Regions from separate parts of the Kitasatospora sp. NBC_00374 genome, predicted to be linked through region 3. Evidence: riboswitches for the same ligand, from Rfam matches in the RefSeq annotation. Region 3 holds a riboswitch; each other region holds the start of a gene.
What was found. Region 3 has a riboswitch for cyclic di-AMP ahead of OG871_RS11705 (NlpC/P60 family protein). Riboswitches for the same ligand answer to the same signal wherever they lie in the genome.
Positions count from the first base shown of each region.

Region 1: it holds a riboswitch for cyclic di-AMP, as region 3 does, so the genes downstream of both, OG871_RS13760 (peptidoglycan DD-metalloendopeptidase family protein) here and OG871_RS11705 (NlpC/P60 family protein) in region 3, are expected to answer to the same signal.
Region 2: it holds a riboswitch for cyclic di-AMP, as region 3 does, so the genes downstream of both, OG871_RS21050 (M23 family metallopeptidase) here and OG871_RS11705 (NlpC/P60 family protein) in region 3, are expected to answer to the same signal.

Region 1 is NZ_CP107964.1:3,063,252-3,066,515, reverse strand. It holds gene OG871_RS13770 (hypothetical protein) at 1-168, shown strand, start outside; gene OG871_RS13765 (DUF6348 family protein) at 271-1,050, opposite strand; cyclic di-AMP (ydaO/yuaA leader) riboswitch at 1,664-1,824, shown strand; gene OG871_RS13760 (peptidoglycan DD-metalloendopeptidase family protein) at 1,830-2,813, shown strand; gene OG871_RS13755 (YDG/SRA domain-containing protein) at 3,012-3,264, opposite strand, start outside.
Region 2 is NZ_CP107964.1:4,666,505-4,669,768, reverse strand. It holds gene OG871_RS21055 (hypothetical protein) at 1-408, shown strand, start outside; gene OG871_RS21050 (M23 family metallopeptidase) at 398-1,318, opposite strand; cyclic di-AMP (ydaO/yuaA leader) riboswitch at 1,330-1,491, opposite strand; gene OG871_RS21045 (YiaA/YiaB family inner membrane protein) at 1,709-1,999, shown strand; gene OG871_RS21040 (4-oxalocrotonate tautomerase family protein) at 2,031-2,240, opposite strand; gene OG871_RS21035 (alpha/beta fold hydrolase) at 2,403-3,218, shown strand; gene OG871_RS21030 (TetR/AcrR family transcriptional regulator) at 3,218-3,264, shown strand, end outside.
Region 3 is NZ_CP107964.1:2,617,686-2,620,949, reverse strand. It holds gene OG871_RS11710 (NlpC/P60 family protein) at 1-981, shown strand, start outside; cyclic di-AMP (ydaO/yuaA leader) riboswitch at 1,370-1,557, shown strand; gene OG871_RS11705 (NlpC/P60 family protein) at 1,568-2,653, shown strand; gene OG871_RS11700 (NlpC/P60 family protein) at 2,904-3,264, shown strand, end outside.

The sequences.
Region 1 (3,264 bases), 450 kb from region 3:
CTGTTCGGCATCATCGTTGTCATCTTCATCCGTAACAAGCAGCTGAAGACCAGCCACGCGATCATCGCGGCGCTGTTCGGCTTCATGGTGAGCCAGTCGACGGCTGCCAAGCCGATCCAGGACTTCCTCACCCAGCTCGCCTCGACGATCTCCTCCGTCGCGGGCTGACCACGCCGGGTCCGTCGGTCGGGGCCGGGCGGCCGGTGCGCCGTCCGGCGCTCTGTCCTGCCCTCGCGCAGGACCGGGGGCGGGCGGGCGGGCCGCCCCGGGCTAGCCGCGCTGCGGTCTGGCGCGACGCCAACGGTCGAGCAGCCTCGGGCGCCGGCTCACGACCGCTGTCTCGGCGGGCTCGGCGCCGCCGCCCGCCCGCGCCGCCGGCTGCTCGGCGGACTCGGCCACCAGCAGGATGAACAGCCTTGCCCAGCAGAGCCGTTCACCCCGCGGCCAGTCCAGCGCGCGCAGTGCGGCCGAGGCCCGGTCGGAGACGACGCCGTTCACCCGGACCTCGGCGACGTCCTCGCCCGCCCGGCCGCCGAGGAACAGCTTCACACCGTTCACCTGCGGCCCGGTCAACTCCTGGCGCAGCGCGTCCGCCAGCACCGGCAGCGGCTGATGGTCCGCGAGCCAGTCCGCCAACTGACGTGACCCGAAGCCGAACACCGCGGCCGGACCCTGCACCGCCTGCCAGCCGGGCAGTTCGGCCGAGCGGTAGTGGTCGCCGTACTCGCCCCGGCGGTCCAGCAGTTCGACCACGGCGGTGGCCGTGGTGGTGGCCCACATCCGGACGGCGTTGTCGAGCTGTTCCTCCTCGGTCCGGCCGAGCCCGGCCGCGCAGTCCCAGACCACCGGGCCGTCGGCGCGGCCCAGATGCAGGACATAGCCGAGGTCGACATGGCCCGTCCCGCCGTCACCGGGGTGCTCCCGTACCGCCACGGCCGTGGTGCCCGGCCCTCGCAGCAGCTCGCCGTCGACCGTGAACCCCTGTCCGAAGCGCGCCATTTCGCGGATCACGCTGCGCTGTATGACGTCCAGTCGGTGCTCCGGGCGCACAGGCCGGCTCCTTGCTCAACGGTGGGGGACTCGAACGCGTGTGAGGCTATCGGCCGCCACCCGGTCGCGGGAAACCAGCGGACAACTGGCGCCGTCTCAGGTACCGCCGGGGCGCGTGGAGCGGGCGCGTCGGCCGCCGTACGGGGGCGGGCGGGCCGGTCGGATGGGGTCGGGAGGCGCGGGGGCGCGGGAGGCACAAGAGGGGCGCGCGGGAGGGGCGCGGGAGGCGCGGGAGGGGAGCGGGCCTCCGGGGGCGACGGGCGACGGCCCGGGGGCCGTACCGGTGGTGAAATCCGTGACGGCGGGCACCGGGACGGGTGACGGGAGTCACCTTCGATTCCACGTCGACCACCTGACGGTGATATAGCCGTCGCGTGGCGTGAAATTCGGCACTCCCTGTGCGTGTGCGCATTCCCGGAGTGAGCGAATCGGCTGCGGTCGGCCTCAAGGTCACAGCGGAGCGTGACTTTCGGCCCAAGTGATCTTATGTCCGTTTCGTTCCTTACGCTCCGTCACTTGCTCCGTACACGCTTCATGGGTTTTGCTTCGTGACCTGCCCGGCAAACGCCGGGCGGGGCCACCGGGCGGAACGCCGAGTCCTGCCGCTGCCCGGGGCCGACGCACACCATCCGTGCACGGCAGGAGCGGGGGACCCAAGGTAAGTGCCGTTCCGGATTCTCCGGGCCGGCTTGGGGTGAAGCCGTGTCTTTTTCACGGCCGGGCGATCTCCCGTCCGAACCCGACAGCTCACCTCGTAGGCGTCGGAGAGGAACCGCTCAATGTCCGCTAAGGGCAAGCACCGTCGTCCCCGTCTGTCCCGTCTGACCCGAATTGCCGTCGCCACCGGTGTCGTCACCGCTGCCGTCGCGCTCCCGGCGACCGCCGCCCAGGCCCACGGCACCTCCGCCGACGCCCACGGCGCCGTCTCCGCCCCGGCCCCGGCCGCCGCGCCGGCCGCCCCGGCCGCCGCCCAGACCCCCGCCGACCACAGCTACGAGGTCGTCCACGGCGACAGCCTGTCCAAGATCGCCGACGCCCAGCACGTCGACGGCGGCTGGCAGAAGCTGTACCAGGACAACCGTCAGGTCGTCGGCGACAACCCGAACCTGATCTTCCCGGGCCAGAAGCTGAACGTCGCCGGCCACGCCGCGGCCCAGGCTGCCCCGGCCGCCCCGCAGGCCGACACCTCGAAGGCCTCCCGCTCCGAGCACCGCGCCCCGGTCACCCCGGCCCCCAAGGCCGAGACCGCCAAGCCGGCTGCCGCCAAGCCCGAGGCCCCGAAGCCCGCCGCCGCCAAGCCGGCCGCGCCGAAGACCCAGGCCCCCGCGGCCCCGGCCGCCTCGGCCCCCGCCGCCACCTCGGGCTACGTCGCCCCGGTCAGCGGCCCGATCGGCACCCCGTACCACCAGGCCGGCTCGGCCTGGTCCAGCGGCTACCACACCGGCGTCGACTTCGTCGTCGGCACCGGCACCTCGGTGAAGGCCATCGCGGCCGGCACCGTGGTCTCCGCCGGCAACGGTGGCGCCTACGGCAACGAGATCGTCATCAAGCACGCCGACGGCAAGTACTCCCAGTACGCCCACCTGTCCTCGATCGGCGTCCAGGTCGGCCAGACCGTGACCGCCGGCCAGCAGATCGGCCTCTCCGGTGCCACCGGCAACGTGTCCGGCCCGCACCTGCACTTCGAGATCCGCACCGGCCCGGCCTACGGCTCCGACATCGACCCGGTGGCCTACCTGGCCGCCCACGGCGTCAAGGTCTGATCCCCGGACCACCCAGCCGTACCCGCCGGAGGCCCGGCCCGGGACACCCCGTCCCCGGCCGGGCCTCCGGCATGCCCAGGTCTGGACGCTGGCCCGGTGCGATCTGACCGATGGTGGCGACCAAGTCGGCCGCGGGCGAGCCAACTTCTGCGCTGGAGATCGTCCTTGCTTGTGCTGGCGAGGGGGGAGGCTTCGGTGTCAGCCCGATATCCAGCGCCCGCGATGTTGCCGGACGAAGCGCACGTCGATCCGGTGCCGTGGGTGGGTCCGCAGGGCGGCCAGCTCCTGATGCGTCAGCCCGTCGATGACCCGGAGGTCATCGGTCAGGTAGCGGGCTCCGTTGTCGAAGAGCACGTGGCAGTTGGGACAGAGGCAGAGCACGTTCTCAGTGACGTCAGGTCCACGGTGCGGTCGGCCGAGGGCCTGAATGTGAGCGCCTTCGCTGTAGGTG
Region 2 (3,264 bases), 2.0 Mb from region 3:
CGGGAGCTGCCGGAGCAGCAGCGCCTGGAGGCGTTCGCGGCGGTTCCGGGCCTGGACGCGGAGGAACGGGACGGCGGTTGGGGGCCGACCCGGCTGCTGATGATCGGAATGGCGACGGACGGCGCGCGGCTGCTGCTGGAGCAGGGCCTGATGCAGCGCAGCTACCGGAACCTGGCCGAGCTGACGGCGCTCGGCCGGCCGATGCCCGAGGAGCTCTCCGGGGACTTCGAGGGCTTCGAGGCGACGGTGGCCGTGGAGGCGCTGCGGCTGTACGGGGAGTGGACGGTGCCCGGCCTGCCGGCGCTGCTGGTCGAGGAGTACCCGGACCTGGCGCCGGAGCCGGGCAACGACGAGATCGAGGCGTACCTGGCGGACCAGGCGTCGGCCGTCCAGGAGCCTACGGATTGAGGCCGTGCGCCTGCATCCAGGCGAGCGGGTCGACGGGGGCGCCGCCGTCGGGGCGGACCTCCAGGTGCAGGTGCGGGCCGGTGACGTTGCCGGTGGCGCCGACCGCGCCGAGCACGGTACCGGGGGCGACCGGGCCGTCGGCGGTGGCGATCCGGGAGAGGTGGCAGTACCAGACCTCGGTGCCGTCCGGCAGGGTCTGGATGACCCGGTAGCCGTAGGCGCCGGACCAGCCGGCCGAGGTGACGGTGCCGGCGGCGACGGCGGTGACCGGGGCGCCGGTCTGCGCGGCGAAGTCGAGCCCGGTGTGCAGGTGCGACCAGTAGGAGTCGGACTGCCCGTAGTGCGCGCTCAGGGTGTAGTCGGCGACCGGCGGGGCGAGCGCGACCCGCGGGGCGTGGTCGGCCTGCTCCCGGGCTTGCACCGGGGGCCGGGCCTGGACCGAGGGCTGGGCCTGCACCTGGACCGAGGGCTGGACCTGGACCTGCTGGGCGGCGCGCTTGGCCTCGGCCTCCTGGGCGGCGGCGAGCCGGGCGGTCTCCTCGGCGCTGCTCCGGCCGTCGGCCTGCTGCTGGATCCGGGCGGCGAGGGCCAGGCCCGGGTCGGCGGCGGGCGCCTGGGCGGCGGCCGGTGCCTGGTCCTGGTCGAAGGAGTCGGCGGCGAAGACGGCGGGGGCGGGGGTGGGCGCGGGGGCGGCCTGGGCGGAGGACGCGGCGGCGAAGCCGGTGGCGCTGAGGGCCGCGGTCATCGCGGTGACGCCGAGCAGTGGCCCGCTGCTCCTGGCCTGACGGGGCATCCGGTGCCGGGCCGGGTCGGCGTTCTGGTCCACCGGGTGGACCGGGCCCACCGGGACCGGGTGGTCGAGCAGCTGGATCCCTGCGGCCGTGCCCTGGAGCGGGTGCGTCGACGCCACGGAGGCGTGCTCCTTTCCTTCCCTCTCGCCGACCGGGTTAGCTGACGGGTTCGGAGCAGGAAGGTCTCCTACGGCCTGGCCTGGGCCTGGCCGATTCACCCCAAGGAACGTGGTTCCCCGGCTCCCCGGGCCCGCCGGTGAAGGCGTGCCCGCGGATTGAGCGATGGCGCACGGTGCCGTCTGGGTACGGCGTTTCGTACCGCGCTGCGTTATCGAAAGTTAATCCTATGCGCCCCATGATTCCAAGCGCCTCGGCGGAGAGAATGCGACCCGGCCGGGCGCCCGGGGGCGGTTCGCCCGCTTTCGGGCCGACGCCCGTGACGGACTGCTACCGACCGGTTGAGTATCCGTACTCATGTGCCGGGAAAGGGACTTGGAGACCCTTTCGACATGAGCACAAAGATGCAGTCCAGGACCACGGCCGCGTACTTCGTCCAGGCCGTCATCTCCTTCGCCCTCGCCACCGCCGCCCTCGCCGCCGGGATCGCCTATCTCCCGGTGGACTCCTGGATGCGGGGTTTCCTGGCCGTCGGCCTGCTGTACGAGATCACCTCGGCGTTCACCCTGGCCAAGGTGATCCGCGACCGGCAGGAGGCCGACGAGCTGACCACCCGGGTGGACCAGGCCCGGCTGGACAAGCTGCTGGCCGAACACGACCCGTTCCGGATCGAGGGGGCCTGACTCCCGCCCCGGCCGCGCTCCGCAGCGCGGCTCAGCCGACCTCGGCGGCCTTCGCCTTCCGTGCGGCGAAGGTCTCGCCGCCGGCCGACCAGTGGGTGGCCGGGACCTCCTCGACCGCGACCCAGATCTTCTCCGGGTCCACGCCGGTGACCGTGGCGTAGGCCTCGGTCAGGGCCCGGACGATCTCGGCGTTCTGCTCGTCGCTCCGTCCGGACAGCTGCTTGACGTTGATGAAGGGCACGACGCCTCCTGGCGCTCGAACGGGCACGGGCACTGCGATCAGCCGCACGCTACCCCAGGGCAGCGGCCACCCCTTGACGGCTAAGGCTATTAGCCTTAGCTTTGGAGCTACAGGGGTTCGCCGAACCGGTCGAGCGCCCGTCGAGGAGCTCAGGAGGCAGCAATGACCAGCACCAGCACCCGGTACGTCGACGTCCCCGGCGGCCGGATCGCCTTCGACGACTCGGCCACCGGCGCCGGCCTCCCCGTCGTCCTGCTCCCCGGCATGCTCGACAAGCGCACCGCCTACCGCCAGCTGGTCCCGCTGCTGACCGCCGCCGGCCACCGGGTGATCACCATGGACCTGCGCGGCCTGGGAGAGTCCTCGACCGGCTTCACCGACCACTCCCCGGCCGCGATCGCCGAGGACGTGCTCGCCCTGCTCGACCACCTGGGCATCGAGCGGGCCGTGCTGGTCGGCAACTCCTACACCGGGGCCACGGTGGTCAGGCTGGCCGGCGACCGGCCGGAGCGGGTGGCCGGCATCGCGCTGATCGACGCCTTCATCGAGAACCTCCCGCCGAACGCCTTCCAGAAGGCCCTGGTCAAGACCCTCGGCGCGGCCGTGGTGCGGTTCCCGGCCCTGTGGGGCGCGGCGCAGCGGCTCTACTTCCCCACCGCCCGGCCCGCCGACTTCGACCAGTACCGCGCCGGGCTGGTCGCGATGCTGCGCGAGCCCGGGCGCAGGGCGGCCGTCCGCGGGTACGTCGCCGGCGACTCCGCGCCGGTCGGCTGGTCCTCCGCGGTGCGCTGCCCGGCCCTGGTGATCATGGGCGGCAAGGACCCCGACTTCCCGAAGCCGGAGGTGGTGGCGGACCGCCAGGCGGCCGCGCTGAAGGCCCGTAAGGTGATGATCGACGGCGGCGGCCACTACCCGATGGCGGGATTCCCGCAGGCCACCGCCGATGCCCTGCTCCCCTTCCTGGACGAGGTCGCCTGATGCCCCGGGTCGGACTCACCCCCGCCGCCGTCGTGGACCACGCCCT
Region 3 (3,264 bases):
GTGCTGACCGCTGCAGCAGCGACCGCGGTCGCCCTGTCCGCCCAGGTCAGCGCCCACGCGGCGCCCGCCAAGCCGAACAAGGACGAGGTCAAGGCGCAGGTCGACAAGCTGCTGGAGGAGCAGGAGCAGGCCGCCGAGCGCTACAACGGCGCCAAGGAGCGGTCGGACCAGCTGCGCAAGCAGGCCGACCAGCTGCAGGACCAGGTCGCGCGCGGCCAGGGCCAGATGACCGAGCTGGCCTCCGGGCTGGCCGCGGTGGCCGGCCAGGAGTACCGCTCCGGCGGCATGGACCCGTCGATGCAGCTGATGCTCTCCACCAACCCGGACGGCTACCTGGCGCAGGCGTCCAGCTTCGAGCAGGCCGCCAGCACCCAGGCGGACACCCTGAAGTCGCTGAAGGACCAGCAGCGCCGGCTGGACCAGCAGAAGCAGGAGGCCGCGGCCGTCCTCGCCGAGCTGGACCGCAGCACCCAGGCGCTGAACGACGCCAAGACCGAGGTCCAGTCCAAGCTCAAGGACGCGCAGAAGCTGCTCAGCCAGCTCAGCGCGGCCGACCGGGCCGCCGTGATGGGCGACCGGGCCTCGCGCAGCGACGACCGCTTCGACCTCTCCAACCTTCCCGCACCCGGCGGCTATGCCGCCGTCGCGGTCGATGCCGCGATGAGCAAGCGCGGTTCGGCCTACGTCTGGGGGGCCACCGGCGCCAGCACCTTCGACTGCTCGGGTCTGATGGTCTGGGCCTACGCGAAGGCCGGCGTCTCGCTGCCGCGTACCTCGCAGAGCCAGGCGACCGTCGGCACCAACGTCGGTACCAACGTCGCCAATGCCCAGCCCGGCGACCTGGTGATCTACCACAACGACGCGCACCACGTGGCGATGTACATCGGCAACGGCCTGGTGGTGCACGCCCCGCGCACCGGTGACGTGGTCAAGGTGATGAAGGCCGACGCCATGCCGATCAAGACCATCCGCCGGGTCTGAGGCAGGTATCCGGCGCGGGCCGACGCCCCGTCCACCCCGTCCCATTTCGGACATTTGCCCTGTTCAAGGGCTAACTGACGCTCCATGACACGCCCGGACCGGGTCGAGATCCCGCTGTGATCTCCGACACGTCCGGGCGTTTCATTTTGCGACCATATGCTGAATATTTATCAGCCCTGGGTAGGGGTTCTGTCACTGTCGGTCGTAATCCCAATCGAACATGGCAAGGATTCCGCCTTTTTTCTGACAAGGATTTGAACGGATCACGGATGGGTTACTAGGGTCAGGTCACGGACCGCCGCCCAGTCGTCCACCCAGCCGGGTGGCAACGGTGGTCGCCGCCGAGTCCGAGAAGCAGCTGGGCAGCCTGACTGCCCACGGGGAAGCCCCTGTCGGGGTGCTGCGTATCGGAGCCGGGGAACCACGTTCCTCGGGGTGAATCGGCGCCAGGTCGACCGCCGGAGCGGTGCGCGGACGTGGTCCGCGTGCCTGACGGGCAGTCGGTGAGGCGTTGTAGGGCGTGTCTTCCGGCCCGAACCCGTCAGCTCACCCGGTAGGCGGTGTGAGGAAGAAGGAGTCCGCCTTCGTGGCGTCCCATCGTCGTCCCAAGCCCGCCGGCCGGGCCCGTGTCTCGATTCTGACCGCCGCTGCCGCCACCGCCGTGGCGCTCTCGTCGCAGTCCGGCGCGCACGCCGACCCGGCCCCGACCAAGGACCAGGTCAAGGCTCAGGTCGACGCTCTCAACGAGCAGGCCGAGGTCAAGACCGAGGAGTTCAACGCCGCGGTCGAGAAGGAGCAGAACCTGCAGAAGCAGGTCTCCCAGATCCAGGACCAGGTCGCCCGGCAGCAGGCCCAGGTGAGCACCATTCAGGGCAGCCTGGGTGAGATCGCCGCCGAGCAGTACCGCACCGGCGGGATCCCGCAGACCGTGCAGCTGATGCTCTCGGCCAGCCCGGACTCCTTCCTCAACCAGGCCGGCGCGATGAACCAGGTCGGCAGCTCGCAGGCCGACGTGCTCAAGGCCTTCAAGGACGAGCAGGGCAAGCTCGACCAGCAGAAGCACGAGGCCGAGCAGAAGCTCGCCGAGCTGGACGCCACCACCAAGCGGCTCAAGGCCGACAAGGAGGAGGTCCAGGCCAAGATCGCCAAGGCGACGGCCCTGCTGGAGTCGCTCTCCCAGAAGGAGCGCGACGAGCTCGCCGCCGCCGAGGCCAAGGCCGCCGCGGAGGCCAAGGCCAAGGCCACCGCCGCCGCCCCGAGCACCGAGCGGGCCTCCCGCGACTCGGCCCGCACCGACGTGGCCGTCAACGTGCCGGCCGGTACGCACGCCGCCGCCGCGATCGCGGCCGCCCAGTCCAAGCTCGGCAGCCCGTACTCCTACGGTGCGGCCGGCCCGAGCAGCTTCGACTGCTCCGGCCTCATGAAGTGGGCCTACGCGCAGGCCGGCGTGTCGCTGCCGCGGACCTCGCAGGACCAGCGGGGCGCCGGCACCAACGTCGGTACCAACATCGCCAACGCCCAGCCGGGCGACCTGATCATCTACAAGAGCGACGCCAGCCACGTCGCGCTGTACGTCGGCAACGGGCAGGTCATCCACGCGCCGCACACCGGTGCCGTGGTCCGCTACGAGTCGGCCACCATGGCGTCGATCAACGCGATCGTGCGGCCCTGACCTCGCCTCACCTCCGTCCACCGGCCCGGCCCTCCCCGTGAGGGCCGGGCCGGTGGCGTTGTGGCCGCCGGCCTGCGGCGGGACCGCGCGATGGGGCAGCTGTCCGATTAGTGGTCAAATATTCGCTACTGGAGGGGTTTGGACTAGCTCGCCATGACTCGCTAACGTCTGCCCCCGGACCTCCGCACGGACGGCCGCCCACCCCCGGGCGGCGGCGGTGGCCCGGCCGCAGGAACGGAGTCGCCGAAGCATGACCGTGCACCGCCGTCCCCAACTGCCAGGCGTCCGGCGGCTCGCCCGCGCACTGGCCGTCACGGCCGCGGCCACCACGGCGCTGGGAGTGACGGTCGCGGGCAGCGCCCAGGCCCTTCCCGGCCCGCCGGCCGAGCCGATCGCCAAGAAGGACGTCAAGGCCCAGGTCGACCAGCTCTACGACGAGGCCGAGCAGGCCTCGGAGCGATACAACGCGGCCCAGGAGTGCCAGCGGCGCCTGCAGACCGAGGCCGCCGCGCTGCAGAGCCAGATCGCGGGCGGCCAGGAGGAGCTCAACCGGCTGCGCCAGGACCTCGGCGCACTGGCCGGTGCCCAGTACCGCTCGGGCGTGATGAACC